Regions from separate parts of the Vibrio olivae genome, predicted to be linked through region 2. Evidence: predicted binding sites of a transcription regulator. Region 2 holds the regulator's gene; each other region holds the start of a gene.
What was found. Region 2 encodes CRP, which controls carbon source genes, mostly activating them, when cyclic AMP is high. Its sites were predicted from a motif close to TGTGANNNNNNTCACA; they were not measured.

Region 1 (8,293 bases), on a different contig from region 2:
ATAGATTCAGGCAGGTAATGTTCAAAACATTCGCGAAGAATGTGTTTTTCCATTTTGCCGTTACCGCACATTTTATCGGCTGGGTTTAAGCGCATCGCGACATCGATAAATTCTTTATCAAGGAATGGAACACGACCTTCGACGCCCCATGCGGCCAATGATTTATTAGCTCGCGCGCAGTCAAACATGTTCAGAGCTAACAATTTACGAACCGTTTCTTCATGGAACTCTTGAGCATTAGGTGCTTTATGGAAGTACAAGTAACCACCAAAAATTTCATCAGCGCCTTCGCCGGAAAGCACCATCTTAATCCCCATGGCTTTGATTTTACGTCCCATCAAAAACATAGGTGTTGATGCTCGAATCGTCGTGACGTCATAAGTTTCAATATGATAGATAACGTCACGAATCGCATCTAACCCTTCTTGAATGGTGTAGGTCATTTCATGGTGAACCGTACCAATTTGCTCAGCCACTTCACGTGCCGCTTTTAGATCGGGGGCGCCTTCAAGGCCAATAGCAAATGAGTGTAGCTGGGGCCACCAAGCAGCTGATTTATCGTCATCTTCGATACGCATTGCCGCAAAGCGTTTAGCCACTGCCGAAGTGATGGAGGAATCTAAACCACCAGACAATAATACGCCATAAGGTACATCGGTCATCAATTGACGTTTAACGGCGGCTTCTAGTGCTTCGGTTAACTCTTCTTTGCTGGTGGTGTTGCCTTGAACCGCTGCATATTCATTCCAGTCGCGTAGATAGTAACGAACCGGAGACGAATCTTGCGAGCCGTAGTAGCAACCCGGAGGGAATTCACTGATGGTACGACATACCGGCACTAGGGCTTTCATTTCTGATGCCACATAATAGTTACCATGTTCATCATAACCTTGGTACAACGGAATAATCCCGATGTGATCACGGCCAACTAGGAATTGGTCTTTTTCTTCATCGTAAAGAACGAAAGCGAAAATACCGTTCAACTCTTCCAATAGATCCGCACCCATCTCTTGATACAGCGCTAAGATCACTTCGCAGTCAGAGTCGGTCTGGAAATCGTATTTATCTTGGTAGCGTTGACGAATTTCTTTGTGGTTATAGATCTCACCGTTAACTGCAAGAACCAGTTTTTTATCAGGGCTATAAATTGGTTGAGCGCCACTGTTGAGACCAACAATCGCAAGGCGCTCATGTGCTAAAATCGCACGCTCTGATGAGTAAATTCCTGACCAATCAGGACCACGGTGACGCAATTTTTTAGACATTTCCAATGCAACAGGACGAAGCGCTTGCGCGTCTGTTTTTATGTCTAAAATGCCGAAGATAGAACACATAACCAATTCCTTTGTTGAACGTTTTTTACTGCTTTGAAGATAATTTGCCACTTTGATTAATAAATGCAACCAGAAAGTGTTCAAAATAATACTTAAAATGCTTTGTGGTAAATTTTTTTTAATTATATTGAAAATAATTAAATGAAATCTAACTCGGGGTAGATTTTAGCCACTTTTGGTGTAAGGAAGTGAGAAAAGGGGACAAATAAGGCGGTCTTATGACCGCCTTAGCATGATTGAGTTTTTAGGGTTGATTAAAGTTTGGCTTCAGTTGGTCACACACGTGGCGAGCAAACCCGCCCCCGGCTTCGCGATAAATATTAAACGCGGCGTCAACGCCTGATTCCATTAAATCCTCCACTTGGTCGGGGTATTCGGCAATGGCCGCGATTTGACCGTTAAATCCGCGCGCTTGAAGCTGTTGTAAGGCTATTTGATTACCCTGATGGTGAGGCATGGCGAGCAAAACCAATTTGACGTTAGCGGTATCTAAAATTCGTTCCCAAAAATCAGAGTCTGTCGCATCGCCACAGATCACATTACGACCTAAACTGCGATGCTCATGCGCTGCATCCTCCCGTACTTCGATTCCTAAGCTAATTTTTCCATAGCGAGCTCGAAGTTCGTCATAGGCTCCCGATCCAATACGCCCCATGCCCAGAATGAGAATTTGTGCATGTCCTGGGTTAATACGCTGATCGCGGTGATTGAGATTTTCCGCCGCCTGTTCTTTTAACCATTTGGCGGATTTTTGGTAGAGTTCATGGCCTTTACGATTAATTGGCGATGCGATGATAAATGACATTGACACCGCAAGCGCGAGTGCGACCAGTACGTCGTCACTCATCCATCCCATCTTAAACGCAAGCCCACCCAGTATTAGGCCAAACTCGCTGTAATTGAGTAGGCTGAAAGAGGCCATTAAAGACGTTCGGACTCGAAATTTAAATCGGTTCAATACCCAAAAGTAAAGAACGCCTTTCAACGGCAAGAGTAACAACACTAATAGAGCGAGGACGAGGCCGGATAAGGTTGGTTGTGCCGACAGTCCGATATTAAGAAAGAAACAGATCAAAAACAGCTCTTTTAAGTTGAAGAGTGACTTCGAGAGTTCTGACGCTTTTGAATGTTGAGCGAGTAACATACCCAGAATCAGCGCGCCTAAATCCGGCTTCACTCCGACCAATTCAAACAGTCCAGCGCCAACGACTAAGGCGAGGAAAACGCCTAATAAGATCAACATTTCGCCGTGGCCGACTTTATCCATCAATCTGAAAAATAGCGGGCGAACCAGTGGTAAGGCAAATAGGGCAATCGCATACCAATGAGGTAACTTTCCGGTTGATGCGGTTAGAAACACCACCGCGAAGATGTCCTGCATAACAAGAATCCCGATCGCGATGGTGCCAAAGGTTGCATTCATATCACCCCGTTCTTGCAATGACTTTACCGCAAAGACCGTACTTGAAAATGACAGAGCGAAGCCAAGTAAGGCTAATTGTGCAAAGTCCATTGATGCTAATGCATTCACACCAAGCACTTTAAGGCCCACGAGGACAACACTAAACAGCGCAGTAGAAAGGAGATTATGCAGTGTTGCGCCAGCCCATATCTCTTTCGACATCAAGACTTTGACATCCAGCTTCAGGCCGATGGTAAACAACAATAAAGTGACCCCAAGATCCGCCAATTCAATAATGGTGTCATTGGTGGTGTAGCCGAAAGCATGCAAGCCAAACCCTGCAAGTAAGAAGCCGACCAGAGGAGGAAGGTGACACTTTAACGCAATGAAACCCGCGACAAAAGCGGCGCTAATAAGAATGAGATCCATGGCTGACGTTTACTCGCTTAATACAAAAAAGGGCTAGGTAGTATACTTAGCCCTTAAGTTTATCTAACTGTGAGAGTTTGTTGTTAATTTTCAAGTAACTTTTGTAACAAAACCCCATTTAACATTGCCCGCTTAATCATTGCAAAAGCTCCAATGGTCGGTTGAGTATCGATTTCGGACGCCACAATCGGTAACTGTTGATGAAATGTCTTCAAGGATTGATTTTCGACATTACGTTGTATTGCAGGAAAAACAATGTCTTGGCTTTGAATAATATCGCCGGCAATCACCACTTTCTGTGGGTTAAATAAGTTAATGGTGATCGCAATCGCTTTTCCTAACTGGTTTCCGACCCTCACTAAGCTTTGTTTAGCCAACTCATCGCCTTGGTTGGCATGCTGGCAAATCGTGGTAATTGTAATGTGCTCTGCTTGAGATAAGCTTGATTCATAGCCTTGGGCGATCAGTTTTTTTACCCGCTCTACAATCGCAGGATTGGCAGCCACTGTTTCTAAACAGCCAAAGTTACCGCACTGGCATTGTTCGCCGAGTGGATCGATTTGGATATGACCAATTTCGCCAACGTTACGGTTGTGGCCAAGAAAAACTTGTCCATTGACGATAATACCTGCACCGGTGCCTCGATGAACGCTAACCAAAATCGAATCCTGACAATCTTGGCTGGCTCCGAAATAGTGCTCAGCAAGCGCCATACCACGAACATCATTGCCGACAAAACACGGTACTTGAAAGGTTTCTACGATCAAATCAGAAATGGCTAAGCTGCTCACTGCAACGTTAGGCATGTATTCCACCACACCAGATTCAGGATTAACTAAACCTGGTAATGAGACGCCAATCGCGATCAGTTGTTTAATGAAGCCCTGCTGATTATCGATAAATTGGCGAATGTGCGTGATCAATCCGTCGGTAAGTTGAGTTTGGCTGGTGTAGTAAAATTCTTGGTGTTCAGACACCAGTTCTTTACCACCGAGGTTATATAAGCTGAGGTGGATATAGTCTCGCCCAAGCCGCACGGCAATCGAGTGGAAAGGCTCCACTTCAGTCGTGAGGGAGATAGCGCGTCGACCGCCTGTAGAGGCTTGCTGCGCTACTTCTTTGATTAAACCGCGTTCTAGAAGCTGACGGGTAATCTTGGTAACACTGGCGGGGGCTAATTGGCTAACATCCGCAACTTGAATTCGTGATATCGGGCCTTGTTGATCAATCAGGCGATACACAGCTGCGCTGTTAAGTTGTTTTACTAGATCTACGTTACCTATCTGTCCGCCATTCATGCTTTATGTTTACTCGTCTTGTCCGTTAACTATCGTTTTTACAACGTTGAAGTCGCGGTCAAATGCGGTGAGGTTTGCGACCATTCCTTCTCGAATACGGCCGAGTTTACTGTCTACACCGATTGCCTTGGCAGGATATAATGTTGCCATTCGCAGCGCTTCATCCAACGCGATACCGACGTGCTCAACGGTATTTTTAACCGCTTCTATCATCGTGAGCGCTGAGCCGCCTAGTGTGCCATTCTCATCAACACACTTACCATCTCGGTAATATACTTTCTTACCAACAAAAATAAAGTAATCCATATTAGCGCCTGCAGGAGCTGTGGCATCCGTCACTAATACTAATTTTTCGCCCTTAATTTTGTGGGCGATACGAATGTTCGCGTAATCAACATGGAAGCCATCTGCAATAATACCAGCATAGACGTCTTGAGTATCAAAGATAGCGCCCACCACTCCAGGTTCACGGCCAACACTAGGCGTCATCGCATTGAATAGATGAGTCGCAAAACGAATACCGGATTCAAAGCCTTGACGGGCTTCGATGTAGGTTGCATTGGTATGACCAATTGACACAACAATACCCGCTTGGTGAAGGCGTTGAATATGTGAATGATCGTTGATTTCTGGTGCTAGGGTCACCTTGGCGATGACATCCGCATTGTCACAAATTGTCTCAATCATTGCTTGGTTTGAAGGGCGAATGTAATCCACATTGTGAATGCCTTTTTTCGCGGCGTTAAGATAGGGCCCTTCAAGATGCAAGCCAAGTGAATGGTTTGGGTTTAGGCGTTGATACTCACGTGTGACCGCGATAGCCCGCTGCATATCCTCATCGGATGAGGTGATCAAGGTAGGAAGAAAGCTGGTACATCCAGATTTTAAATTGGCGCGATGCATTGTTTCTAGCGCGGCAGGCGTGATGTCGTCGTTAAACATCACACCACCACAACCATTGAGTTGTAAATCAATAAAGCCAGGACTTAAATTTGCGCCCGCCAAATCTTTCTTTTCAATGTTGTGCGGCAGTTGTTCTTCACGGCAGACTTGTTCAATGACCCCATTTTTTACGACGACCGCATGGTGAAGCAATACGTCAGAGCCGGTGAATATTTTGCAGTTCGTTAGCGCATACATGGTCAGCTAATCCTTTTATCGATTCTTGTTCTTTGGTTACGCCTAAAATTTCCGTCAAACAACAATGGCAGATTGTCTCTTGTTTGTTTACATGGTCAGGCAAAATAAAATGAAGAAAAGTAACTTTTAGGTGATAAAATCTTCGGTTTTTTCACATTATGCGATATTTATGACAAGACCTAGGGCTGTTTTCTTCATTGTTTATAAATTTTTTTGGGTATTGATGACGCTGAATGTCAAGAATAACGCGGTTTACGAGATTATATTATCATTTTTTACAACATGAAATAAGTTTTATGATCTTGCTAGCAAAAACCCTATATTGCAGAACTTTGCGGTGATAATGATCACAAAAGGTAAGGTTTTAATTTGCGGAGCAAAATTAAAACCATAAACTGGGGGAACTAAATTGAGCGGATAAAAAAAGTCGTTCAAGATAATAAATATCCTATAGGGGGAACTATAAGGTGAATATTCTTGGTTATTTTCAAAGCGTAGGTAAAGCGCTGATGGTTCCGGTGGCAACTTTGCCCGCCGCGGCCATCCTCATGGGGGTAGGGTACTGGATTGACCCGACCGGCTGGGGTGCTAACTCTGCATTAGCGGGGTTCCTTATTAAAGCGGGAGCAGCGATTATTGACAACATGTCATGGTTATTTGCTGTCGGTGTCGCTTACGGTATGTCGAAAGACAAAGATGGTGCTTCCGCACTGGCTGGTTTGGTGTGTATGTATGTGGTTACAACCCTGCTGTCACCTGGTGCAGTTGCACAAATCCAAGGTATTGACCCTTCAGAAGTTCCTGCCGCATTTGGTAAAATTCAAAACCAATTTGTAGGTATTCTAGTGGGCATCATTTCTGCCGAAATTTATAACCGTTATTCGACAGTTGAATTGCATAAAGCGCTGGCTTTCTTCTCAGGTAAGCGCCTTGTTCCTATCTTAACTTCATTCGTTGGTATCCTTCTCTCTTTTGTTCTCATGTACATTTGGCCAGCGATTTATGGTGGGCTTGTACATTTTGGTGAGTCGATTCAAGGCATGGGGTCTGCAGGTGCGGGGATTTATGCCTTCTTTAACCGCTTGTTGATTCCTGTTGGTCTTCATCACGCATTAAACTCAGTGTTCTGGTTTGATGTTGCTGGGATTAATGATATTCCTAATTTCTTAGGTGGCGCAAAATCTATCGCAGAAGGAACCGCCGTTGCCGGTGTAACGGGTATGTATCAAGCTGGGTTCTTCCCAATTATGATGTTTGGTCTACCTGGTGCTGCTCTTGCGATTTACCATACATCGACCGCCAAGAACAAAGAAAAAGTGGCAGGCATCATGATTGCGGCTGCATTTGCTTCTTTCTTTACAGGGGTAACGGAGCCACTTGAGTTTTCATTCATGTTCCTTGCGCCACTGCTTTATGTGCTGCACGCCGTGTTAACGGGTATTTCGGTGTTTATTGCCGCTTCCATGCACTGGATTGCAGGCTTTGGTTTCTCCGCTGGTTTTGTCGACTTATTCCTTTCTACGCGTAACCCATTGGCGGTTCAATGGTATATGTTGATTATCCAAGGATTGGTGTTCTTCGCTATCTATTACGTTGTGTTCAGAACGGTTATCGTGCGCTTTAACCTCAAAACACCAGGACGTGAAGACGAGGTTGAAGGTCGCGCTGGTCAACCATTGCAAGGGGCAAAAGAGTCAAATAAATTGGCTAAACAGTATTTAAAAGTGCTTGGTGGTCATCAAAACCTATCGAACATTGATGCTTGTATTACCCGCCTTCGTTTGACGGTAAAAGACATGTCAGTGATTGATGAGCAGCAGCTCAAAGATTTAGGTGCAATGGGCGTGGTTAAACTTGGCTCTAACAACCTACAAGTTATCTTGGGACCGCTTGCGGAAATCATTGCCGGTGAAATGAAAAATATTGACCAAAACGAAGATTTATCTGAGGTTTCAACTTCCTCATAATACTTTTGGTTATCCATCATAGAGCCTCCTATTTAGGGGGCTTTTTTTGTAAAAACGTATAGAAATTGAACGACATTTGCCAACTAAATTGTCACGTATTGTGCTGGCGCGGCTTAATCATAGTGGCACAAACATCGAGTTGGTGGTGGTTTAAGCGTTGGTCGTGATTATTTTTCAAGAAAACTCGAGATATAGTTGTGCATTCGCAAAGAATTGTGGATCATTACCGCTAATATAATTTGTGGCCTAATTACAGGTACAAACCCTTTCTCTGACAATACTAAAACAATTGAGGTGCTATAGATGAGTGAAGCTGAAGCTCGTCCATCGAATTTTATTCGCCAAATCATCGATAAAGATTTAGCGGATGGCAAACACACAAGCGTGCATACTCGTTTTCCGCCAGAGCCGAATGGCTATCTGCATATCGGGCACGCCAAGTCCATTTGCTTAAACTTTGGTATTGCTCAGGATTACCAGGGACAATGTAACTTACGTTTTGACGACACCAACCCTGAAAAAGAGGATGTGGAATACGTTGAATCGATTAAGAATGACGTAAGCTGGTTAGGTTTCCAGTGGAGTGGCGATATCTGCTATTCGTCCAATTACTTCGATAAACTTTACGAGTATGCGATTGAGCTTATTAATAAAGGCCTCGCTTACGTTGAAGAGTTAACCCCAGATCAAATTCGTGAATACCGTGGCACTTTAAAAGCGCCA
Region 2 (8,293 bases):
TTCAGAGCTGCACGAATCAGTTGATATTCAAGTTAAAAATAAATTCTAGCACTTCATTTTGGCCGTTTTTACGCGTCTCATTTCATTTACAGAATACCATTCGATGACATGCGATAACTTCGTGCTATAGTGGCTGGGTTAAAAATCACCCAGCGACTTATCGTCGCCGACACTTGGTGGCTTTCAGGAAGGTATTCAATTAGACAAGGTTTGTCATGTCAGCAAAACATCCGATCATTGCGGTAACGGGCTCTTCCGGTGCCGGTACAACCACAACTTCAGAAGCGTTTCGCAAAATGTTCAATATGATGAACATTAAACCCGCTTGGGTTGAAGGTGATAGCTTCCACCGTTTTACGCGTCCGGAAATGGACGTTGAAATTCGTAAAGCGCGCGAACAGGGGCGTCATATCAGCTACTTTGGTCCTGCGGCGAATGATTTCGAAGCCTTAGCGGAGTTCTTTCGTAAATACGGCCATGAAGGTGTTGGACAAATCCGCCGCTATTTACATACTTTTGATGAAGCCGTCCCATACAACCAAATGCCGGGCACCTTTACTCCCTGGCAAGAACTCCCTAGTGATACCGATGTCTTATTCTACGAAGGCTTGCACGGTGGTGTGGTAGATGGTGACGTGAATGTCTCGCAGCACGTCGATTTTTTGATTGGCATGGTGCCGATAGTCAACTTAGAGTGGATTCAGAAATTTGTCCGCGATACACGCGATCGAGGTCACTCGCGTGAAGCTGTGATGGATTCCATCGTACGCTCGATGGATGACTACCTTAACTACATTACTCCGCAGTTTTCACGAACCCATATCAACTTCCAACGCGTTCCCACAGTCGACACCTCCAACCCACTTAATGCCAAAGGGATTCCAAGTTTGGACGAAAGTTTCGTCGTCATTCGCCTCAGAGGGATTAAAAATGTTGACTATCCGTACTTACTTGCGATGATTGATGGGTCGTTTATGTCGCGTCATAACACCATCGTGGTGCCTGGCGGTAAGATGAGTTTTGCCATGGAGTTGATCGTTAGACCTCTCCTACAGCAGCTCATAGAGACAGGAAAGATAGGGTAATTTTTCCTACATTTGGTGATTACTTTTCATACCGTGATCATGTGCACATTTTTGCGTAGATTTATCGGTGTATGACCCGATTAAAATCAAGAAATCGTTTTCTAAAAAGGATACTATTTCTTACCGAAACACAAGATAGCTTGCAGCATTGTTAAAGTGCTCTTATTCTAGGAAGCTCGTATTAAAAGCTTCGCTACAATATGGAAAAGAAGCAAGCGTACCCTGCAGAGGAAGTGAGATATTATGGTTCTAGGTAAACCTCAAACCGACCCAACATTAGAGTGGTTTCTTTCACACTGTCATATTCATAAATACCCTTCAAAGAGCACGCTGATTCATGCGGGCGAAAAAGCAGAGACCTTGTACTACATCGTTAAAGGTTCTGTTGCGGTATTAATCAAAGATGAAGAAGGTAAAGAGATGATTCTCTCTTACCTAAACCAAGGTGACTTCATCGGTGAGCTTGGCTTGTTTGAAGAAGGCCAAGAGCGTACCGCTTGGGTTCGTGCAAAATCACCATGTGAAGTGGCAGAAATTTCATTCAAAAAATTCCGTCAGTTGATTCAAGTGAATCCGGACATCCTAATGCGCCTATCAGCGCAAATGGCAAGCCGCTTACAAGTGACAAGCCAAAAAGTTGGTGACCTAGCATTCCTTGACGTGACTGGTCGCATCGCGCAAACGCTACTTAACCTAGCAAAACAGCCAGATGCAATGACTCACCCTGACGGTATGCAAATTAAGATCACTCGCCAAGAGATCGGCCAAATTGTTGGTTGTTCACGTGAGACCGTTGGTCGTATCTTGAAAATGCTTGAAGAGCAAAACTTGATTTCAGCGCACGGTAAAACCATCGTGGTTTACGGTACTCGCTAAGCAATTTGCTGTCAGAAAAAGCCACCGCTCAGGTGGCTTTTGTGTTTCTAAGCATTGGTAAGCCTGCTAGCAGAGATCTTGATTCAACTGCTGAGCCACACTGAGCAACTCTTGCTTGGTATTTTCAATATCTTCAATGTGATGGTGAACCGTCCGTGAATTCAAAGTCATATACGGAATCGTAATCACCGCTAACACGTCCCCTTGCACCCCAATGATTGGGACACTGATGTTGGTTACCCCGGAGATCTGGGGGCTATCCCCCACGTAATAACCTTGCTGTTGAGTCCCTTCAACATGGCTAAGCGCATGCGCGATTTCTTCTTCAGTCGCATCAACACGGCTTAACACTTGCTGACGTTGCTGCTCAGAGCTAAAGCTTAAGTAAACAATACCGGAGCCTGAGGAGCAAATGTCGATTTTTGAGCCTAAACGCAAACCAAAGCCCATTTTATAAGGGCTTTCTTCGCGAGCAATCACCACCATTTCACCGTTTTTATAACTGCTCAAATGGCAAGATTGATTCACTTTGCTGCACAACTCTTCCATCAGCGGCGCGGCGCGCTTTAGTAGTTGTGATGTTGGTGGATGTTGATTCGACAACGCAAACATTTTTAAGGTTAACGAGTAGCCTGAGCTCCAAGCATCAAACTCAATGTATTGCCTTTCTACTAATACCGACAGCATTCGAAAGATCTCGTTCACGCTGCGATTTAGACTGTCAGCAATCTGCTTTTTAGTTAAAGGCTCGCCATGGGCTGCCAGCAATTCAAGAATATCGAGCCCTTTCTCTAAGGCAGGCGCGCGATACTCAGTCTTTTTACTCGGTTCCATAGATAGGTTCGTTTGACAAATGTTGGCTTAGATTACACTACTCTTTGCCTGCAATCATTCCTGCAGGCTTGAATAACAAGCAAAAAAACAAATAACCCCAATCGAAATTGGGGCTATAAACAAAGTGTTATTCACGTTTCATTGATTACTTAATCAGTCCCATCAACTCAGGCAGCGTCATCGAAATTGCTGGAATATAGGTAACCAGCATTAACACGCCAAAGATAACGATGAAAAACGGTAGTAAGGTTTTAATCACTGCATCAATACTGATACCACTCACCTTACAGCCGGTAAACAGTATCGGCCCAACGGGCGGTGTGATCGTACCAAGCGATAAGTTGAATACCAACAAAATACCAAACTGCACGGGATCCATGCCTAACCCCATACAAATGGGTAGGAAGATGGGTGTAAAGATCAATACGGCTGGGGTTGGGTCCATAAAGGTACCGATAAACAACAGCACAATATTGATGATCAGTAAGATGATGATTGGGTTGTCGGTCAGCGACAATAAGAAATCCGCAATCATGCCTGGAATTTGCGTGAACGCCATTACCCACGACATAATCGAAGAGGTTGCCAGCATGAAAATCACAATCGCCGACATTTTCGCAGTTTGTAAAAAGATATTTGGCAAAGTGCGAAAATCTAGGGAACGATAACATAGGCTCAAGAATAAGGCGTACACCACGGCAATCGCTGAAGCTTCGGTTGCAGTAAATATTCCCCCCAATATCCCACCAATGACCACGATGATCAGTGATAAACTTGGAATCGCTTCCAATGAGACTTTGATACACTCTGCCAACGTCATTCGATTTTTGGCGATGTACCCGCGGCGTTTTGCCATGATACCCGCGACAATCATCACGCCCAATCCCCATAAAATACCGGGAATGTAACCGCCCATAAATAGAGCCGAGACAGAGACACTACCTGCAACCGTTGCATAGACGATTAAGGTATTGCTTGGTGGAATTAACATTCCGGTAGGCGCTGACGCGATATTCACCGCGGTACTATACGCTTTGTCATAGCCTTCTTTTTGCTGAATCGGTGACATGATCCCGCCGACTGCCGCCGCAGAAGCAACACCAGAGCCACTGATCGACCCAAACAACATGTTTGAAACCACATTGGTTTGCGCTAAAGAGCCCGGGAAGAAACCACTAACAATCTTTGAAAAGTTAATAAGCCGTATCGCGATGCCCCCGTTATTCATAATATTGCCAGCCAGAATAAAGAAGGGAATCGCCAATAAAGCAAATGAGTCAAGGCCAACAAACATGCGCTGCGCAGAGGTTACCATCGCACCTTGCGCAGGCAAGATCATCATCATGGCCGCAAAAGAAGAAATACCCACACTAATCGCGATTGGCGCGCCAATGACTAAAAAGAACACCACACCACAAAACATGATTAAGGCAGCTGTTAAAGCAATGTCCATACCCTACCCCTAGTTCACCGTTGAAGAACGCAATTGCTTCCAACGCGAGAACAGCTGCAATTCATTATGTAAAAAGTAAAACACCATCAAACCGCCACTGATTGGAATCGCGGCATAAATAGCCCCCATTGGAATTTGCAGTGCAGAGTCCAACTGCCACATTTGTCGAACGGCGCTGTTGTAGCCCCCCACCAGCATAATTGCCAGAGCGAAAACGACCGTGGTCAATTCAATAAACATTTCGACAATCACTTGCGCTTTGGCAGAGAACTTTTCTTTCACGAACGAAATCGCCATGTGCTCTTTCAACCCAAACACGTACGCACTACCAATCAGCACTAACCAAATAAACAGGTAGCGCGACATCACTTCACTAACGGCACTAGGACTATTAAACAGGTATCGCACTACGACTTGGTAAGTCACCAGAACGGTCATCGCCGCAACAATGGCAATGCATGTACTCGCAACCAGCTTATCGAGCCAACGCTTGAGCATAGACACGACACCAAGTAGGCCACTTTGATCATTGTTCAACATAACTTCTTAACCTTTATCAGGCCGAGGCATTCGCCTCGACCACATCGATACACGCGCAATTATTGCAATGCGGTGATTTTTTCAAATAACGCTTTTTGAGCCGGTGTTTCTAACAGTTGGTCTTGCAAAGAATGGCAAGCTTCTTGGAACGGCTTGATATCCACTTCAGTGAACGTTGCACCCTTATCTTGCGCCACTTTCTTCGCTTCAGTGATTTGCTGATTCCAGATCTTAAACTCTTCTGGCGTGCTCTCTTTGGCTAAGCGTTTGATGGTCGCCTGGTCTTCTGCAGACATCGTAGACAAGAAGTAGCTACTGATAACCACTAAATCGGGCACCATCAGATGGCGAGTGGTTGAAAAGTAAGGCGCGACTTCATATTGTTTCAAATCGGCATAGGTGATTTCGTTGTTTTCCGCACCATCAAGAACCCCTTGTTGTACTGCGGTGTACACTTCCCCTTGGCTCATTGGCACACCAGTACCACCCATGCATGAAAGCATCTTGATCATGGTGTCAGATTGCATGACACGAATCTTCTTACCTTTCATGTCCTCTACGGAAGTGACTGCCCCACCTTTGGTATACATGCTACGGGCACCTGCGGTATAAGCCGTTAGCACCTCAAAACCAAACTTTTGTGTCGAGGCGAACAACTCATCAAGCGCACCCGATGTGAAGACTTTTTCTTGATGTTCGGAACCTGAGTAGACATAAGGCATCCCAATCACGCGGAACGTCTTGTCGTAGTTTTCAACCAATGGGTTGGCCACCACGGCCATTTGGATAGCCCCGTTTTGTACGAGTTCAAGCGCGGCACGTTGGTCACCAAGCAATTCATTAGGATAAATGGTCAGCTTGTAGCGGCCGTCTGTTTGCTCACTCAGTTTGTCACCAAAATCTTTCAGCGCCTGATACTGAGGGTGTTTATCAGATTGGTTAAACGCCGCTTTTAACTCAGTGGCGGCACTCACTAAGCTTGAATAGCTTAGAGAACTGGCGATAACTGTCGCAATAGTTGCGAGCTTTAGGGCAGAAGATTTAAACATGAAAAAGTCTCCGTAGGGTACAAATCTTTATGTTGTTCTAATCATTTCGCGTCGAGGACAAATACGCTTTGATGAAAATGGATTGCGATATCAACGCAGATAACGACTTATGACGAATAAAGTTATGCGCTAAAAATGCACTGCATCTGTGACTATGTGATGCCTAATTAGCGAATCGCGTTCATATCGACAAAATCCATATCATCAAAGGTCTGGTTTTCACCCAGCATGCCCCACACGAAACTGTAGTTTTGTGTGCCGCAGCCTGAGTGAATAGACCAACTGGGTGACAATACGAGCTGCTTATCACGAACAATGATGTGGCGCGTCTCAGTCGGTTCGCCCATAAAGTGGAACACCACTTGTTCAGGCTTAATATTGAAGTAGAGATACGCCTCCATACGACGTTCATGAGTATGAGCCGGCATCGTATTCCAAACACTACCCGGCTTAAGATGGGTGACGCCCATGCATAGCTGGCAAGTTGGCAATACATCTGGATGGAGGTACTGAGTGATCAAACGTGCATTGGCATTCTCTTGTGCACCTAAATCCACTTGGCGTGCTTGATCACGTAAAATCATTCGTGTTGGGTAAGCGTGATGTGCTGGCGCACTCAAGCAATAAAGCGTTGCATACTCACCATCGACCAAAGATACGAATTCAATCTCTTGCTCGCCTTGTCCTAAGTAAAGCGCGTCAAGATGCTCAAGCGTGTATTCGCTGGTACTGGTTTTCACCATCGCTCGCTGACCTAAATTCACAATGCCTAGCTCACGTCGCTGCAAGAAAAAGTCAGTACCAAATGCTTTTTTATCAGCAACATCGTCCAGCTTTAATGCTTGTTCACTTGGGCTAACGCCCATGGCAACAATACGATCAATGTGGCTATACACCATGGTGATCTCACCAGGTTTGAAAAACTCTTCAGTCAGAAATTCCGCGCGTAAACGATCAGTGTCGTAAGATTTCGCATCGGTAGGGTTACTGTTGTAATTAATGTGCATCGCAGCCTCCTTGGTGAGCAAAAAGTACCACTTATTCATATTTGATCAATTCCATTTATATATGATTTTTATAAATTGTGATCAGCGGATACTTTTTGGCTATCGAATGCCAATATTTTTTGAGCTAGCGCACTGATGGCTAAAATGGCTAGGTAACAGTAAGGTAAATGAAGGGAAAACGTGTGGTTATTGAGAGGTCAAAAAAGGTCATATTGAGGTTATGGTAGAGAACCAATACGCAACAAAAAAGCCTCGCGATTGCGAGGCTTTAACGAATAACGATTGGGGAAAGTCAATCTTAGCGGTCGGTACTCTCAAAAATTTTGTCGGCTGAAGCCGCTACAAAGCCAGAATACAATTTGCCATCCGCTTGCGGATAACGCTTGGCGAACTCATAAAGCCCCCGGGAATCTCCTGTGACTCATCAGCAAATGACACCATGACCTTATCCGCCATCGTCGATGATTGCTCTAACAGAACATCCGGCGTGCCTTTAACTTCACCACCTGACGTATTGATGGTAAACCCTGATTCACGTAGATAGTCATTCACTTGTTTCACTTGCTCAAAGCGATTGAGCTGATTGACACTCACCGTAAAATGATTGGCTCCGTACCCATGCGCAGCTAACCATGCGGCGTATTCACTTTCCAAGGCCAGTGTTTGATACTCTGCAAAACTTAACGACCAAGGGCGACCTTGATAGAGAAACTGGTTCCCAGCGAAATACGCACTATCAACCTGAGCCACTAAACGTGTAACAATTTCCTGCAGCTCAGATGAGCACTCTTCAACCTTTAACTCGCTAATGAACACCTTAGGTAAGGATGGGTCATCATGTTCAAAATGCTTAGCGACCAGCTTTTTGCTTTCAAACACATAATCGCCTCCTTCTCGATAACCGAGTTCAAGAAAAGGTTTGGCCAATGTTGCCAGCCCGAGCGGCGCTAGGTTAAACGTACGCAGAGCAATATGATCATTAATCAGAGCTTGGTCTTCTTCAAGCAATTGGTGTACACGCTGCGCCGATGGGCACAAGCGCTTAATATAGTCTTGCCATAAACAATCAAACAGAGCGCAGGGCGTCATATCGCCTCCTCATTTATTCACGCAAAAAGAGAGGTAAGATTTGCTGAGATCCACAATCATCAGCCTGTGACGATCTTCTATATCATTAAGCCTGCGCTGAGTGTTATCGCTCACTGAGTCGCAGGCTAATCGGTTTAGTCAAGCGACAAGCCGGGGCTAAAGGTTGCTGGAAGTACCGGCGTTTCGCCTTCCATCGATGCCATCGGATAAGCACAATAATCTGCTGCGTAATACGCGCTTGGACGTAAGTTTCCTGACGCTCCAGGCCCCCCAAATGGCGCATCACCACTGGCACCTGTCAGTTGGCGATTACGATTCACAATCCCAGCACGAATATGTTCAACAAAATAGTCCCACTCA
Region 3 (8,293 bases), on a different contig from region 2:
AATCACCTTCACGAATAGCGCATAACAATCGGCAGCGATTAAAGGCTTCTAGCGCTTGTTTTGCGATGTTTTGCTGCTGCTGAGGGGATATTTGTGAATGATTGATATCCGATTTATCAATCTTAAGCAGCTCGAGGTAATGACGATATTCGCTAACCAAGGTTTGAAGCATCTGATGGTAGTGATGGCTATCTAAGTCAAAATGCGCGATATCATCAAAAGCGGCATTGGCAAATACGGCATCGATCTGCGTGCTATCACCTGCATTGACCGCCTTAGCTAATTGCCCTATTCCCGAACGACCATCAAAACGGTAACTCTTTTGCAGCATGCACAGGCTATCCGCTATGTCGCGATTATGGCCATTGGTGTTGGCTAAACTTTCAAACCCTGTCAATTCGGCGAGTCTTGTACTTTGCGTCTGGCTATAACCAAATCGATGAAATGAGCAAATGTCACCAAGTACCGCTCCGGCTTCAACGGAAGAAAGCTGATCTTTATCACCAAGTAAAATCAATCGAGCATGCGCAGGCAACGCATCGACCAATTTATACATCATCGATAAATCCACCATCGAGGCTTCATCGACAACTAATACATCTAAATGCAGCGGATTTTTTTGGTGATGACGAAATTCGGCACTACCAGGAATGACGCCTAATAAACGATGCAAAGTACTTGATTCTGTGGGGATATGTTGCTTAACGTCTGGACTGACTGCCAGTGAATCAACCGCTTTAGCGATGGATTCGGTTAACCGTGCAGCGGCTTTGCCGGTGGGGGCCACCAATTTAATATTGGGCAACGCTCCTTGCTGCTTTTCTTGCGCCACCAACGCGGCTAATAGTTTCGCCACCGTGGTGGTTTTCCCTGTGCCAGGCCCACCTGAAATCACAGCAAAACGTCTTGTTAGCGCCATTGCTGCCGCCACTTTTTGCCAGTTCAGACACACGGCGTTAGGAATCAAATCATCCAACTCCGTCAGCGCGTCTACCCGAGACGCCTTCACCAATACCTGATCAATCGCCTGCCAGTCTAGTGTATGTGGCGTTATCACATCCAACATATCGCATACTAATTGCTGACGGCTTACTTGGTTATCTCGGCCTTGTTGTTTGGCCTGATTCAGCGCACTAAATAAATAACGATATTCACGCGCAAAAAGATGGTCGAGCAGCGATTTAAGCTTTTGGATCATGGGAAGCTCTAAGCTCACTGGTGTCCCAAAGCTAACTAAACGCGAAGCCAGCTGACATTCATAGTGCCAATAGCGATTTAAATACAATCGCTTACCATCAAAAATAAGTGGCAACGCAGATTGTTCACTGGCCACCATCGGCGACGAGGAAAGCCGCTCACGCCAATCAACCTGTTGCCATTGATGACGTAACGCTTGCGCTATCTCGCCATACAGACCTAGACTCGCTGATGGGTCAAATGGTGTCTGAGCCTTCTGGTCAAGCACCATGCAGATGTGCCCTTTTCCCACCTCACTGCTGACCAGCGCGGCAATAAACGCCAGCGTCCAGTCATCACTTTGGTGGTAAATAAATTGCCCAAATTGATGGTCGAGCTGACGGAGATAACCTTGCGCAGTCAGCTGTTTCAGTGCCTGTTCCCAGCGAAAATCCCTCATAACCCCAACTCCATCTGACCGTGTTGCTGATCACGATGGTCCACTTCCAAGCCATCAATTAATTTGTCCATTTCATCTAAAAATTCAGCACTCGGTTTTGCAGAGAAAATCCCATGCTCACTGTGCCCATCCATACCACGTAGGAAAAGATAATAAACGCCGCCAAAATGTTGCTGGTAATCATAATTGGCCAAACGACTCCGCAAAAAACGGTGTAGCGCCAATGCGTAAATTTGATACTGTAGGTCGTAACGATGCTCTGCCATGGCCGAGTTCAGCGCCTCACCGTGATAGCACTCAACTCGATCACCCAAATAGTTAGACTTCCAGTCGAGAACATAATATTTACCTTGATCGACGAAGACTAAATCAATAAAGCCCTTGAGCATACCTTGCACCGTTTGAAAACCGAGATCGCCTGCGCGGGCAGAAAGGTTATCGTGGCGCTGAACAACACGATTTAACGCCGCAGAAGAGAGTACTTTGATGGGTAAAAGAAACTCCATTTCGACCAGTTTTTGCCGATCATCTTTAGTATTGAGACGAAGATTTTTACCATCCAACGGGGTACTTAACACCGTATCGACTAATGATTGGAGAATTGGCAACCAAGATTCATCCAACTGCTCCTCGACAAGCAACTCGCGAATCACTTGATGGTTATAGTCACTGTCGGCACTCTCAGTAAACCGAACCTCTTCAAATAAAGTATGTAAGAACGTCCCCGGGCGAGCGCCTTTGGGAAACGTAAAAATACTCTGCTGCGGCTCAATCAGTTCTTGCTCACCCTGCTCTTGCGCTGAATCAATATCAAAGCCAGAAACTTCCATCGTCGCATCATAATCATTGTGGTGACTTTGCTTAATTAACCCAGAATAACTGGTAATACGCCATAAGCGATCCACCGCTTGGCTAAGCTCACTGGCTTGATAATCATTGGATTCTGAAGATATCGCCTGATAACGCTCGGAAGTTAACTCGGGCGGCTCGGTATAACTGACACATGACAATTGCGATGCGTGCTGACCGATGGCAGCACTTAAATCAGAAATCGTTCCTGGCTCTCCGTTTTGCAGCAGATAGCCAATCGCACTTAAATGCACACCTGTTGGCTCTTTGGTTGAGCGCCCGTTACGCAGCGGCGCCGCCCCAATAAAACAGCCGTAGACAGCACGCGTGAGGGCGACGTAAATTAAACGAAGATCTTCTGCTAAACGTTCTTTATCTGCTTGCTTAAGCGATGCTGAATTGGCTGATATATCAAGCATAATTCGATCATGCTCGCTGTCGTAGTACTTAGCTTCCGATGCTTCCCGATACGCACAGACAAACGGCAAAAACACCAAATCATATTCCAGTCCTTTGGATTTATGGATAGTCACAATCTGTACTAAGTTACGTTCTGACTCCAAACGCTGAATTTGCTCGTCGCTACCGCTAAGCCCTTGTTCAGCCTCACTGATTGCTTGCGCTAACCAGCGTAGTAACCCATGATCACTTTCAAGCTCACTGCTTGCCTGTTGCAGTAATTCCCCGAGGTGCATCATATCCGTCAGTTGGCGCTCTTTTTCTTCGGCTAACCAGCGCTCGGCAATGTGTCTTTTGCTCATGACACTACGCAGCATGGGTAATACGCCTCGCTGCTGCCAGAGTTTGCGATACTCTTTAAACTCTTCAACCGCATTTTCCCACGCGTTTTCATCGTTATTAAGCGCATCAAGTTGCGCCGCATTCAGCGCAAACATTTCGCAAGCCAATGCCGCGCGCAGCGCACGGTCTTGCTCTGGAGTTAACACTGCCTGCAATAAACGCTGAACGTCTTGAGCGACCGAACTAACAAACACGCTGTCTCGATTTGACAAATACACACTGGCAATCCCCTGCTCAGCAAGTGCTTGCTTGATTAATCGACCTTCACTTCCGGTACGAACTAAAACCGCGATATCGCCCGCTTTAATCGCCGTGCGTTTATCGCCATTACACAGCGATGCCATACCTTGCTGAGAGGCGGTGAGAATAGTTTGGATTTGACTGGCGGTTGCCGACGCCATGACTTGTAAGTAACCCCCTTTGCTTAGTGGTTTATCATCGGCAGGTTGCAACCAATAAGTGAGGGCTGGCTGTTTTTGGTCACCGATAGCCCAAAAGCGTTGATTGGCATTTGGGCTAGCATTGACCGGATAAAATGGAATATCTTCATCGTAGATAAATGGGCTGTCTGCGGCTGAAAAAACTTGGTTCACAGCGGCAACCATTTCAGCGCTCGATCGCCAGTTTGTCCCTAGAGTGTAATGTTGAGAAACTTGGTTTCGCGCCTTAATATAAGTAAAAATGTCTGCACCGCGAAACGCATATATCGCCTGTTTCGGATCTCCGATCATAAACAACCCGCACTCGGGGTGGTTAAGATACACTCGGCTAAAGATCGAATATTGCAACGGATCGGTATCTTGGAATTCGTCAATCATCGCCACCGGATATAACTCTCGAATGCGGGCGACCAATTGCTGCTGATCATCTTGATCAATCGCCGCCGATAACTGGGCAAGAAGATCATCAAACGATAGCCATTGCTTTTGCTGTTTGGCTTTTATCAACATGGTTCGACATTCACGAATGGCATGCGCCATTAATGGGCTTTTGAGCGACACATCTGCAGCAAGAAACGTTTCAATTAACTCAAAGACCGAGTGAGTTGGCGCTTCACCTTTTGGGGTTTTCTCAAGCAGCACATTCTGAGCAAATTTTCCAAGCGCTTCTGGTGTATGGTAATCATGCGTGTCACTGTTCGCCCAAAGGTCCACCGCTTCAAGCCAATTTGGCAACGACTTTTTGCTATAGCTGCGCTTGTTGATATCGGAATTTGAAATCAGCTCGAGAAACTCATGGCTGTGCTCAAGCCAACGATTTTTCAGCGATTGAACTTGCTGCAAATTGTGTTCATGGAGTTCGGCAAGCTCGCTGTCCATTTCAGGTTCAGAAAGCGTCAGAGCTTGACCGCTCAAATATTGGCTAATGTCTTTGAGTAACGCGTGTGGTGAAGACCAAATCTGCCTGACCTCACCGGCCAGTGTTAATCCCAAAGGATAAAAATAACGTCGCCAATAATCGGCTACCACTTGCGCTTTAAGGTGGCTTTCATCCGTCACAAACTCGTTATTAAACCGGCTGCCTGATTCAAAGGCATTTTGAGTCAGCATCCGCTGGCAAAAACCATGTATCGTATAGACTGCGGCTTCATCCATTTGACGTTCTGCTTGCAGTAAGGTTTTTGCCGCTTCACGGTGATCAGTCACTGAGTCCAATAACGGTCTAATCACTGGATCATCACTGTGACCACGAGCAAAGGCCATTCGCGCATCGTGGATCCGGCGACGAATTCTATCACGCAGTTCCGCGGTCGCGGCTTCCGTAAACGTCACAACTAAAATTTGATCCACCGTCAGCGGTTTAGCATGGCGCTGCTTATCTGCACCATGCCCTAACAATAAACGCAGATAAAGCCCAGCAATGGTAAATGTTTTCCCTGTTCCTGCCGACGCTTCGATGAGACGAGCACCGTGAAGAGGGAATGTCATCATATCCAAGGCTTTTGGCTGTGCCTTAACTGTCATAGTATTGAGACCTTTCATTGCAATACGCTGTTCTAATTGTGAGTTAGGCCAGATTATTTAACTCCTAAGCTCACACCTAATTTTAATTTGCTAAGTAGTGAGATCTGACTCACGGACGTCACCGAAGTCAGCCTTTACTATCGCCGCAACTTCGATGAGCTAAGTATCATCGTCACCCTATAACGGTCCCTCTGACCTATGGCCGCACAGCGAACGCCCTACACACAATAATGATTTTCTGGCGGCCATTATTTCTCCTCCTCATTATCCTGCAGCAGTAAGCGCGGGTTCTGTAAGACCAAACTTGCCAAGGTATAGGCTTGACTGGCCAGTGTGTCATTCCATTGTGGCCAGATTCGTTGAATATAACTATTACTCCCTTCCCCAGCGAATAAATAGCTATCGTTAAATGTATCCGCCATTTTCTTGAGTGATTTGCCTTGGTCATCGACCCATTTTCCACGACTAAATCCCGCTTCCACTGACGCCAGTGCTGTTTTGGGAAAATAAGGCAGCGGCTCACTCATGCCTTGGAAATACAGTTCAATCAAAGCTTGTAACCACATTTTCGCTTGCTGGCTATCACTAAGCGGTGGATAACGAAGATGCTCGACGCCTTCTTTACGCGAATAACCGAGAATATGGGTCGGTTTTACAACCCCTGATGCAGCCATCGATAAGTGATCAATCCACGCTGAGAGAATATCTTGTGAACGAATGCCTCCGGTTCGGTAGCGCACCAACCCAGACTGATAATGTTGAGTTAACCAACCTTGTAAACGTACCGGTTTATCCGCCCCTAAAAAGTCAAACTCAAGGTCGATATCTACGTCCTCTTGCGGAGCTTGAGTAATAAACAGCAGTTCATTGAGCAAGTCCTGAATCTGGACCTGATTCGTTTCAAACTCAATCTCACCAAATGCACCATAAGGCAACTTGCCTTGGGCGCGCTGCTGCTCAACGAACTGCTTAGCCACATCATTCAAAGCTTGTGGGGTTTGTTCTGCACTTTGCAAAAAACGCTCAAGCAAAGCATCTCGAATTTGGTAGCTTTGTAAACCATCGAGAGCGAATGGCTCTTCATCTTCCATCACTGGTAACGGAGGTTCAAACACCACTTTTAAGCGGCGGTTAAAGAAATATTGAACAGGCAAACGCCAAAAACGTTGTAACTCGACTAAATCCAGTTCGAACGGGAAGCTTGCCTCGAGCGTAAAATCATCAACGGGCTGTTGAAACTCACCACTCTTTTCTCCGCGGCGATTAACCGCTGGTAACCACTCTTTGGCATAACTCGCACCATCACCGCGAAATGCGTCTGGACTAAAAGGCGTCATCGGATGGTGGGTGGTGAGGTGCGTAACAAGCTTATGCCCTGAGCGGTCAACATCCAGCGATGTATCGCTTGGTAAACAATAGTTCTGCTGACAATACTCCATCAGCTCAGACACCAGCACGGAGGGTACGCGTTCCGTGTTGTCTTGAATTGAGCGCCCGACATAACTGATGTACAGCGCCTGCTGAGCAGACAGCATGGCTTCAAGAAAGAGGTAGCGGTCATCATCACGGCGAGAGCGGTCGCCCGGACGCGTTCTTCCTGTCATCAAATCAAAGCTTTCAGGCGGCATGGAGCGCGGGTACACCCCATCATTCATTCCCAACAAGCAAACGACGCGAAATGGAATAGAACGCATTGGCATTAAGGTACAAAAGTTGACTTGTCCCGCGAGGAAACGTTGACTCACTCGTGTGCCAGAAAGTTTATCTTGTAGGTATTGAGTCACAACCGTAGGTGATAACGGTTGTTGATAGCCCGCATCGCTAAGCTGCTGTTTAAGCTGGGATAACGTATCAGTTATATTTTTTAACGCCAGCTCACCTTCCAGTTCAACAGCAAAAAAATCATCCAGCATTTGGTAGAGCTTATCGCGCCATTCCTCAACAGACTGACTCATCGCCAGAGCTTGATGGTAGTGACTGACAGTCTCTATAAAATGAGCCAATTTACCTGCCAGCTCTGCGCCGAGGCCTTGTACTTCATTATATGGCGCAATTTTTTCACCTTCACGCGTTTCAAAAAGCCCAGCAGATTCCGGCATCGCGTAACCGAGCAACATGCGTTCAATACCAAATTGCCACGTGTTGTGACGATTTGCCGGCAAATCAAACTCTTCCGCCGTTTGAGCATTCAGTCCCCAGCGGATACCTGATGCTTCCACCCATTGTTTGGCCAGTAAAAATTCCTCTTCACTCAAAGCAAAGCGCGCCATTACCGCAGGAATTTCAAGTAGCTCCAGTAACTCAGAAGCCAGGCAACGACTCTGTGGCAAAGCCACAAGTTGCAAAAAAGCATTGAGAATCGGGCTTTCTTGATCGGCGCTGCGATCGGAAATCGAATAAGGAATAAAACGCTCACCTGGCGCATTACCAAATACCGCTTGGATTGCAGGACTGTAAGCATTGATATCCGCGACCATGACAATAATATCGCGCGGTTTGAGGCTAGAGTCACGATCAAACATCGCCAAGAGTTGATCGTGTAAGACTTCGACTTCACGCATTGGCGAATGGCAAGCATGGAGTGTTAATGAGCGATCTTCTTCCGCGATAATTTGCTTATGCTCGCTAGACAGCAAAAGACTATCGTCTTGATGCTGTTCTAAGTTGAGAATATCGGCTTGCAACTGATGCAATAAACAATCACGACTGACATCGACAAACGCTTCAATTTCGTGAGACTCCAACTGTGACAACAAATACATATTGTCACGACCAAGCTTCCCCATTGAGGCCAGTAAACTATTGCCGACCGCATCGGTATGCAGTTCATCCGTTATATTCGCTTCTAATGACCCTTTAAGCTGCTCACTGTGTCCATCAAGTTGTGAGTGATCCTGTTGCCACACCAAGTGTTGACGATGTTTGGCGGCCAAACGCGCTAAATACTTACGATCTCGCACTTCTCCCCAGTAGTAACGGCAAGGGTTAGTGAACATCAGATGGACATCGATATGCTCGCCCATGGCCTTTAACGCATCCATGT
Region 4 (8,293 bases), on a different contig from region 2:
ATACCGTGATCGCCAGCAAACACCCAAACGCTCGGCTTTTTCAAAGATAACTGAGTCGCAACATCGCCTCGGTTATGACTGGCGATGAGCGCCAATTGATGAGCCACCGATTCCAGTTGGCCAAGCGCGCCGAGAGGTTTTGTTTTTTGGTTAATCCGGTGCCAAATTGCGTCAGAGTACGACTGTTCTAACATGCAATGCTCCTATTGCGGTCTTTCGATTGTAAATGTGGAATCCAATGTCGCGTATTCTCCGCCACCAAGCCTTGAAAGCGGATCGAGCGCAAGTGCATCAATTTTCAAACGACTGGCTTCCTCATCTATCACTTCAGGGTTGATATAAATGGCTTTGATTTCCGCAAAAATCAGGCTTTGCGGCGTCTCACCAATCTCTTTAACTTCATACAACTCACAGCCAAAGGCGACGGCACAGTCTTTAACACGAGGTAGAGGAAAATCAGCAAATTGTTCCAACTCAATTTGGCTTTCTGTTACCTCAGAATGCCCATGCTCTAAGGTCGCTGCCGTGTTGGTAACCAAAGCGGCACTTTTTACTGACGCAATGTGTATAACCAAATGCTTGGTCGCTAATGCATTTTTGGTCGTATCCTTCACTTCTCCACTGGGCTTTTTACCCACGGAGACCATCAGCAATGGTGGATTACTCGATACTGGAGTGAAATAGGAAAAAGGCGCCAAATTATAGTTGTGCTCTCCTGAGTCAGTGAGAACCCAAGCAATGGGGCGAGGTACCACAGTTTGAGTAATCAAATGATAAATGTCACTTGGACTCTGCTGTGAAACATCTATATGCATCTTGCTTTCCTTTTATTGACCATTGGATAAATCGTTTTCAGTCTATACCGGAATCAATGGCTTAACTAGACTCATCCAAGAGATAAATGGATTGATTGCCACTTGTTTGTTCTGTTGATACCCAAATAACAACCTATTGCTTTAGGGGTAACTCGCGATATGTTAACTCACCATCAGCAAAAGATTGAAAATCGCTACCGGCCAATGGCATGATGCCACTGAGTCACTCAAAATAGTCACGAAAAGCGGGAGGTGATAGTCAATGAGTGAAGAACACACGTCGGTTATCGTAGCAGGCGGTTCAGGCTTAGTGGGTTCAGAACTGATTAAACAGCTTCTTGACGTGCCATCGATAAAAAACGTCTATGCATTGGCACGTAGGCCACTGGTTTTTCAAAGCCAAAAACTGAAATCTCTTGTCTCGCCGAAGTTACAAATCACTGACTGGCAGGAAAACACACCCCCGCCAAGCTTGGGGTTTATCTGCTTAGGAACGACGCTCAAGCAAGCCGGTTCAAAACAAGGACTGGAAAAGGTCGATTACGATTTAGTCTGCCAAGTTGCTCGTGAAATGAAAGTTATTGGGGTCAAAAGATTAGCGGTCGTTTCAAGCTTAGGCGCATCATCACGCTCGATGTCTCACTACCTACGTTGTAAAGGGAAAATGGAACTCGCGCTGCGAGAAATGGGCTTTGAACAGTTGACTATTGCGCGCCCAGGACCACTAGTTGGACTTCGAGATTCACCAAGAAGCAGCGAATGGTTGACATTATTCACGCTCAACGTTTTGAAGCCTTTACTCATCGGCCCCCTTCAGAAAATACGTCCTATTCGCGCGTCTCATGTGGCTAAGAGCATGCTGTATAGTGTGTATCAACCGAGCAGCAAACGAGTCACCCTGTTAACGACACCAGAGATGAAACATATGCTGAGCCAATATCAGCATACGAATGATTGATTCTTAGAGCGCTATTTGCTTTGAGCAATCCAATAAAAGGGGAGCCTCAATCGAGACTCCCCTTTTGCTTATAACGAAATGACTGTTTGTAACGAAATAACGTCTTACGCAGCTAGAGTTTCAAACTGCCGACCGCAGAAGAGACGTTTTCAGCCCCACGATAAATTTCATCCATGATCGATGAAACTTCGACGATTCGCTGATTAGTGTCACTCGAAAAAGCCGATACGTCAGACATTGAATTGGTTACGCTATCCGTCAATTGGATGTTTTTTCCCACCACATTATTAATCTCTTCCGTGGCTGTGGATGTTCTCTGAGCCAGTTTACGCACCTCTTCAGCCACGACAGCAAAACCTCTGCCTTGCTCACCGGCTCGCGCCGCTTCGATCGCCGCGTTTAAGGCAAGTAAGTTGGTTTGGTCTGCGATGCCCTGAATCGTTTTCACGATTTCTGATACGTCTTTGGACTGATCAACCAATTGCGCAATCAATATACGAGATTCTTCTATACTTTTCATGACTTTATCAGCCAATACTACGGAATCTTGCAGTGCTTTGTTGCCGTTTAACGCCACTTGGGATGTCTCGACCGAAGTGCTGTAGGCCACCGAGGCAGCGTCAGCCGTACTTTGCTCACGTTGAACATCCTCTGTAATGTTCGATGCAAATTTGACGACTTTATACACGCGATCATTTTCATCAAAAATCGGACAATAAGATGCTTGAATCCACACTTGCTCGCCATATGAAGATTGGCGCATGAAACGACCAGAAAAGGCTTCACCTTTGGCTAATCCTTTCCAAAAGTCGGGGTTCTCTTTATAAAAGTCGTCAAAACACAACATACGGTGGGACTTGCCTTTAATTTGACTCAGTTCATACCCCACGACATCCAGAAAGTTCTGGTTGGCGTTTAAAATCGTGCCATCAATTTCAAATTCAATAACCGCAAAAGTGCGATTCAGCGCAGTCACCAATTCGCTTTGACCTTTTGCTTCAATCGCCTTACCAGTGACATCTGAGGCGATTTTCATGACGCCGGTCACCACGTCATTTTCTCGAATGGGAAAATAGGTCGCTTCGATCATCACTGCAGTGCCATCTTTAGTGACACGTTTGAAAGTCCCTTGTTGAGCGTGCCCTTGTCTTAGTGCCTGCCAAAACGCTTTATATTGAGAGGAGTTTACGTAATCCTTTTCACAAAATATTCGGTGATGTTGATTGATGATTTCGGTGCTTGTATACCCAATTAGGCTGAGAAATCTCTCATTGGCCTCGATAATATTTCCCTGAGGATCAAATTCTATCGTCGCCATATTGAGCTTGATGGCATGCAAAATACTGTCAGAGCGAGTGACATGCTCAGTATCACTGCTATTTTTTTTCTTAAAAAACATCACAACCTTCCAAAAATCAAACCGAAATAAAAAGAGAATCTAATTTAGTCATTTATTAATTATGCAATTACTCTAAACACCATTCGTTAGTTTGTCACATGCTATTTATAAATTAATTTCTGATTCATACAATTATATAATTCAACCCGATTCATAAACTATTTATTTTGGATTCTTTTCAAAAATTTCAAAACGTTATCGTTAGTCATCTGTAATCGATTGAGACGTTACCTATCGACACAATCGCTAAACTTTACAGTGAGTTTAGTTTACGCATCGCCATTACGCTCAAATAAAAAAACGCCTCAAAAAATAAAAGCAGTGACTCCACGTATCTACGATAACAAACGTTATTTTTGGCAAGCGTCGTGTCGGTAAATGCGTAAACTCCCCGCAATGAATCACAAAGTCACCCTGTTTTGTGTCAGCAGAGGAAACATAATACCCAAGGGAAAGTAATCTTGGTTTGTCCATTGCTAAGCCTTTATTGCAGTGGTCTAATACTGGTTATAGATGACTTCAATATTTTTGGTATTCCAATATGCATCAAGAGCAACAACCTACGTTTTTCTTTTTTGATTACGAAACGTGGGGAACAAGCCCGGCGAAAGACCGTCCATCGCAATTTGCTGGCGTTCGCACCGATATGGACTTCAATATTATCGGTGAACCTCTTGTGATTTATTGTCAGCCGCCTTCGGACTACCTTCCTTCACCAGAAGCCGCATTAATCACTGGAATTACACCTCAAAAAACCGTAAAAGAAGGGTTACCAGAACCCGAATTTATCGCCAGAATTCATGAACAACTGGCTACGCCCAATACCACTAGCTTGGGCTACAATAGTATTCGTTTTGATGATGAAGTCACTCGCTACACCTGTTATCGCAACTTCATCGATCCCTACGCGTGGAGTTGGCAAAACGGTAACTCTCGTTGGGATTTGTTGGATGTATTACGCGCTTGCCATGCGCTGCGTCCTGAAGGCGTCAACTGGCCAGAGAATGAAGACGGCTTTACCAGTTTTAAACTCGAACACCTTTCCGTTGCGAATGGTATTGAACACGCTAATGCCCATGACGCGATGGCGGATGTCATCGCGACGATCGAAATGGCCAAAAAAGTGAAAGCCGCACAGCCAAAACTGTTTGACTACTTCTTAACCATGCGTCACAAGCGTAAACTCAACGAGTTAGTTGATATCGTCAACATGACCCCTTTAATGCATGTCTCTGGCATGCTTGGGCGCGAATGCCAGTACACCAGTTGGATTGTCCCCGTGGTTTGGCATCCGACGAATAAAAACGCCGTTGTGGTGGTTGATCTCGCTAAAGACCCCACGCCATTGTTAACGTTGGATAGTGACGAGTTACGTGAGCGTCTTTATACGAAACATACTGACTTATCCTCAGAGCAACTGCCGGTTCCAGTAAAACTCATTCATCTCAATAAGTGCCCGATTCTTGCTCCAGCCAAAACCTTAACCGCTGAAAATGCTCAGCGCATTGGTATCGACCGTGAGCAGTGCTTACAGAACTTGGCGCTTTTACGCCAAAATCCACAGGTGCGAGAGAAACTCAGTGAACTGTTTAGCGTCGAGCGGGAATATCAAAATGAGACTGACGTTGATACTCAGTTGTACAAGGATTTCTTCTCGCCAGCGGATAAAGCCTCTATGGAGATTATTCGCCAAACGGATCCGAACAATTTAGCGGCGTTGGATATAACATTTAATGACCCACGAATTGCTCTGCTTTTATTCCGATATCGTGCTCGCCATTACCCATGGACGCTCGACGAATCTGAGCAACAAAAATGGGCAATGCATTGCCGAGATTATTTTGAATCACGCATTGAAGATTACATGCTCAATTTGGAAAACCTTGCGCACGAACACGAGAGTGATCAGCATAAGATGGCGATCCTAAAAGCTGTTTATCAGTATGTAGAAAAATTAGTTTCTTAGAGTGACACCGTCACTCTAATGTCTATTTAACCGAGTTCTTTGCTTCCACCATGATAAAAAACATTCTCCAATATGTAGTCTCTATGGGACTGATTCTTCTTTGCTTACTTGCGGGAACCAATATTCAACAACTGATGGGTACCGCAATACCAGGCAGTATCATCGGCATGCTGATCTTATTTGCCCTCATGGCAAGTGGTTTAGTGCCTGTTGAATGGGTACGTCCAAGCGCCAATTTATTCATTCGCTACATGATCTTGCTCTTCGTTCCCATCAGTGTCGGTTTAATGGAGCACTTTGATGTACTGGTCAATAATGCATTACCGATTCTCGCAAGCGCCGTGGGGGGCACACTGATTGTCTTGGTCGTCCTGGGTTTAATGCTCGATCGCATGCTGAGGAAAGGAGAAAAATAATGTGGTTACTCATCACGCTCATTGTGTTTTTTGCTACTCGTGAATTTAGTAAGCGAATCAACAACCCACTGTTTAATCCGCTGTTACTCAGCATCGCAATACTTATCCCGTTATTGATGGTATTGGATATACCGTTTGAGACCTACTACGCTGACAATCAATCCATCAGTTTCTTATTGCAACCTGCCGTCGTCGCCCTTGCTTATCCTCTGTATGAACAGTTACCACAAATCCGAACTAACTGGCGCATAATCATGTTAGCGTGTACGGTTGGCAGCGTACTGTCTATGGTTACCGCTGGTGGCATTGCCCTGCTGATGCACGCGGATATTGAACTGATTGCCGCGCTGCTCGGTAAATCCGTCACAACGCCTATCGCAATGGAAGTTGCAAGTCACCTCGGCGGTGAACCGGCCATTGCGGCCATGTTGGTGCTGATTGTCGGCTTGCTCGGCGCTATTATTGCCTACCCGATTTACACACTGTTAAACATCAGTCATCCCGTTGCGCGCGGATTGACCATGGGTACCATTTCACATGCTCTTGGGACGGCGACATGCGCGGAAAAAAATCCACAAGACGCGGCATTTAGCTCACTGGCACTGGTCGTGTGTGGTGTGATTACTTCGATACTCGCACCTTCGTTTTTTGCTGCCATCATATGGCTGGCAGGCACCTAAGCACGGTTGAGAGCAAACAACGAGATCACCATCAACAATTGTTAGAATGCAATCGATAACATGTGTGAGCTCACTCTAATAATGAAACATAACACTACGTTTCATCTTTTTATGTGATATTGATCGGCGTAATGTGGCGCGTAATTCCTAGAATATATAACCCATATTAATTAAATGTTTCTTCGTCTTAGCCCAAAGCATCGACCAAGATTCACGCAGGATAAAGGATCAATTATGACAAGCCGTATTGAACAGGCGCTGCAAGAGATGCCCAAAGTTGTCTCAGACTTTTTGGCACCGATATTTTTAAATAGAGATTTCGATGCAACATTATCGACAGAGCAGTTTGCTGAGTTACAAACCATCACAGGTTTGGCGGATGATGAATTGCGCCTTGCGTTGCTACCACTTGCGGCCGCTCTGGCCTATACACCTTTATCTAAATTTAATGTTGGCGCGTTAGCTCGCGGAACATCGGGTAAAATTTATTTTGGTGCGAACATCGAGTTTGATGGTGTTCAGCTTGGACAAACCATTCATGCTGAGCAGTGCGCCATTAGCCATGCTTGGATGAAAGGTGAAACAGGTATAAAGGATGTGACCGTCAACTATAGCCCATGTGGTCACTGTCGACAGTTTATGAATGAACTGACCACCTCTCAGACCTTACAGATCCAATTACCAGAACGCGCTCCAATGTCTCTGCAAGAGTATTTGCCCGATTCATTTGGCCCGGGCGACCTCGGTATTGATGCGGGTTTGATGTCAAGTGTGAATCACGAATTGACTAGCCAAGATAGCGATCCTCTGATTCAACATGCCTTGTCAGCGCTTAATCGAAGCCACGCCCCATACACCCATAATTTAAGTGGTGTCGCACTAAAACTTAAGAATGGGCGCATTTTTACCGGTGCTTACGCGGAAAACGCAGCGTTTAATCCAAGCTTGCCGCCACTGCAAGTTGCCTTGGCGCAATTATTAATCGCCCAGCAATCTATCGATGATATTGAAGCTGGCGCGCTGGTTGAAATGTCTTCAGGCACAATAAGTCATTTGGCGTGCACACAATCGACTTTAGAAGCCATTAACCCTGATGCAACGCTGGCCTACTTATCGCTGTAAGCTAAGCAAACAAACGAAAAAGGCGCGAGTAACTCGCGCCTTTGTTGCATTTATAGACTCGCTAAACATGGTAAAATGGACTCATGTCGATATTCAGCCCGGTTGGTGAAATGGCGCGCCCAATAGTCAATGGCACCTTTTTCAAATCGACGTAAGTCACCTCGGTAAAGCGAGTGTATTTAGTAGAATAAAAGCACTTCACTTCCGGTTTAAGTGGCTCATGAGCATTCGACACCCATACAATCCCCAAACGCTGATCGCTCAACTCCACCACAGATCCCACCGGATATACGCCGATGCAGTTGATGAATTTATATACGAGTTCTTTATCAAGGTGGTGTGGCGTCAAGCTCAATAATACTTTGAAAGCTTCCGCTGAACTCATCGCTTTTTTGTAACAACGATCTGCGGTTAACGCGTCATAGATATCGACGATACTGCTCATTCTGCCATGTAAAGGTAACTGCTCACCGCTCAAACCAAACGGATAACCTGTGCCATCCATTTTTTCGTGGTGCATTAGACACACATCACGGCTAATAGGCCCAAGACCTTTAATCGACTTAAGCATATCTTGAGCAAACACTTGGTGCAGTTTCATGTGCTCGAATTCTTGCGGAGTCAGCTTACTCGGCTTATGCAAGATGTCGTTATCGACCTTAATTTTGCCGATATCATGAACGATTCCGCCAATCGCCAACTGTTTTAACGTTTGCGTGTCCAGCTCTAAATATTTGCCAAAGGTCACTAATAAACACGCCACATTCACGGAATGTTCTAGAAGATAGGTATCCTTATTGCGTAGCGCTGAAACACAATGAAGCGCGTCAGGATCCACCATCACGCTATCAATAAGCTCATCCGCCCACTGATTGAGTTCATCTAATTGCAGCGGTTTACTATCAAACGTCTGGCTTAAGAGTTTTTTAGCCAATTT

Region 1: a site for CRP is predicted at 5,940-5,955, ahead of nagE (N-acetylglucosamine-specific PTS transporter subunit IIBC). Genes of this name have one in related genera too.
Region 3: a site for CRP is predicted at 5,349-5,364, ahead of recB (exodeoxyribonuclease V subunit beta). Genes of this name have one in related genera too.
Region 4: a site for CRP is predicted at 6,298-6,313, ahead of cdd (cytidine deaminase). Genes of this name have one in related genera too.

Annotation. Positions count from the first base shown of each region.
Region 1 is NZ_JBHMEP010000001.1:191,327-199,619, forward strand. Features, by position in the region: gene asnB (asparagine synthase B) at 1-1,334, opposite strand, end outside; gene ACFFUV_RS01020 (cation:proton antiporter domain-containing protein) at 1,579-3,165, opposite strand; gene nagC (DNA-binding transcriptional regulator NagC) at 3,249-4,463, opposite strand; gene nagA (N-acetylglucosamine-6-phosphate deacetylase) at 4,473-5,603, opposite strand; gene nagE (N-acetylglucosamine-specific PTS transporter subunit IIBC) at 6,071-7,570, shown strand; gene glnS (glutamine--tRNA ligase) at 7,874-8,293, shown strand, end outside.
Region 2 is NZ_JBHMEP010000010.1:13,445-21,737, reverse strand. Features, by position in the region: gene ACFFUV_RS19760 (YheU family protein) at 1-49, shown strand, start outside; gene ACFFUV_RS19755 (phosphoribulokinase) at 216-1,085, shown strand; gene crp (cAMP-activated global transcriptional regulator CRP) at 1,329-1,961, shown strand; gene ACFFUV_RS19745 (IclR family transcriptional regulator) at 2,028-2,795, opposite strand; gene ACFFUV_RS19740 (TRAP transporter large permease) at 2,941-4,248, opposite strand; gene ACFFUV_RS19735 (TRAP transporter small permease) at 4,258-4,788, opposite strand; gene ACFFUV_RS19730 (TRAP transporter substrate-binding protein) at 4,848-5,837, opposite strand; gene kduI (5-dehydro-4-deoxy-D-glucuronate isomerase) at 6,005-6,844, opposite strand; partial or broken gene ACFFUV_RS19720 (DUF1338 domain-containing protein) at 7,143-7,933, opposite strand; gene astD (succinylglutamate-semialdehyde dehydrogenase) at 8,068-8,293, opposite strand, start outside.
Region 3 is NZ_JBHMEP010000001.1:1,932,240-1,940,532, forward strand. Features, by position in the region: gene recD (exodeoxyribonuclease V subunit alpha) at 1-1,636, opposite strand, end outside; gene recB (exodeoxyribonuclease V subunit beta) at 1,633-5,250, opposite strand; gene recC (exodeoxyribonuclease V subunit gamma) at 5,499-8,293, opposite strand, start outside.
Region 4 is NZ_JBHMEP010000001.1:1,041,468-1,049,760, forward strand. Features, by position in the region: gene cobT (nicotinate-nucleotide--dimethylbenzimidazole phosphoribosyltransferase) at 1-194, opposite strand, end outside; gene ACFFUV_RS04820 (flavin reductase family protein) at 204-815, opposite strand; gene ACFFUV_RS04825 (NAD(P)H-binding protein) at 1,078-1,773, shown strand; gene ACFFUV_RS24065 (methyl-accepting chemotaxis protein) at 1,886-3,172, opposite strand; gene sbcB (exodeoxyribonuclease I) at 3,714-5,138, shown strand; gene ACFFUV_RS04845 (CidA/LrgA family protein) at 5,189-5,554, shown strand; gene ACFFUV_RS04850 (CidB/LrgB family autolysis modulator) at 5,554-6,234, shown strand; gene cdd (cytidine deaminase) at 6,469-7,356, shown strand; gene ACFFUV_RS04860 (cyclic di-GMP phosphodiesterase) at 7,418-8,293, opposite strand, start outside.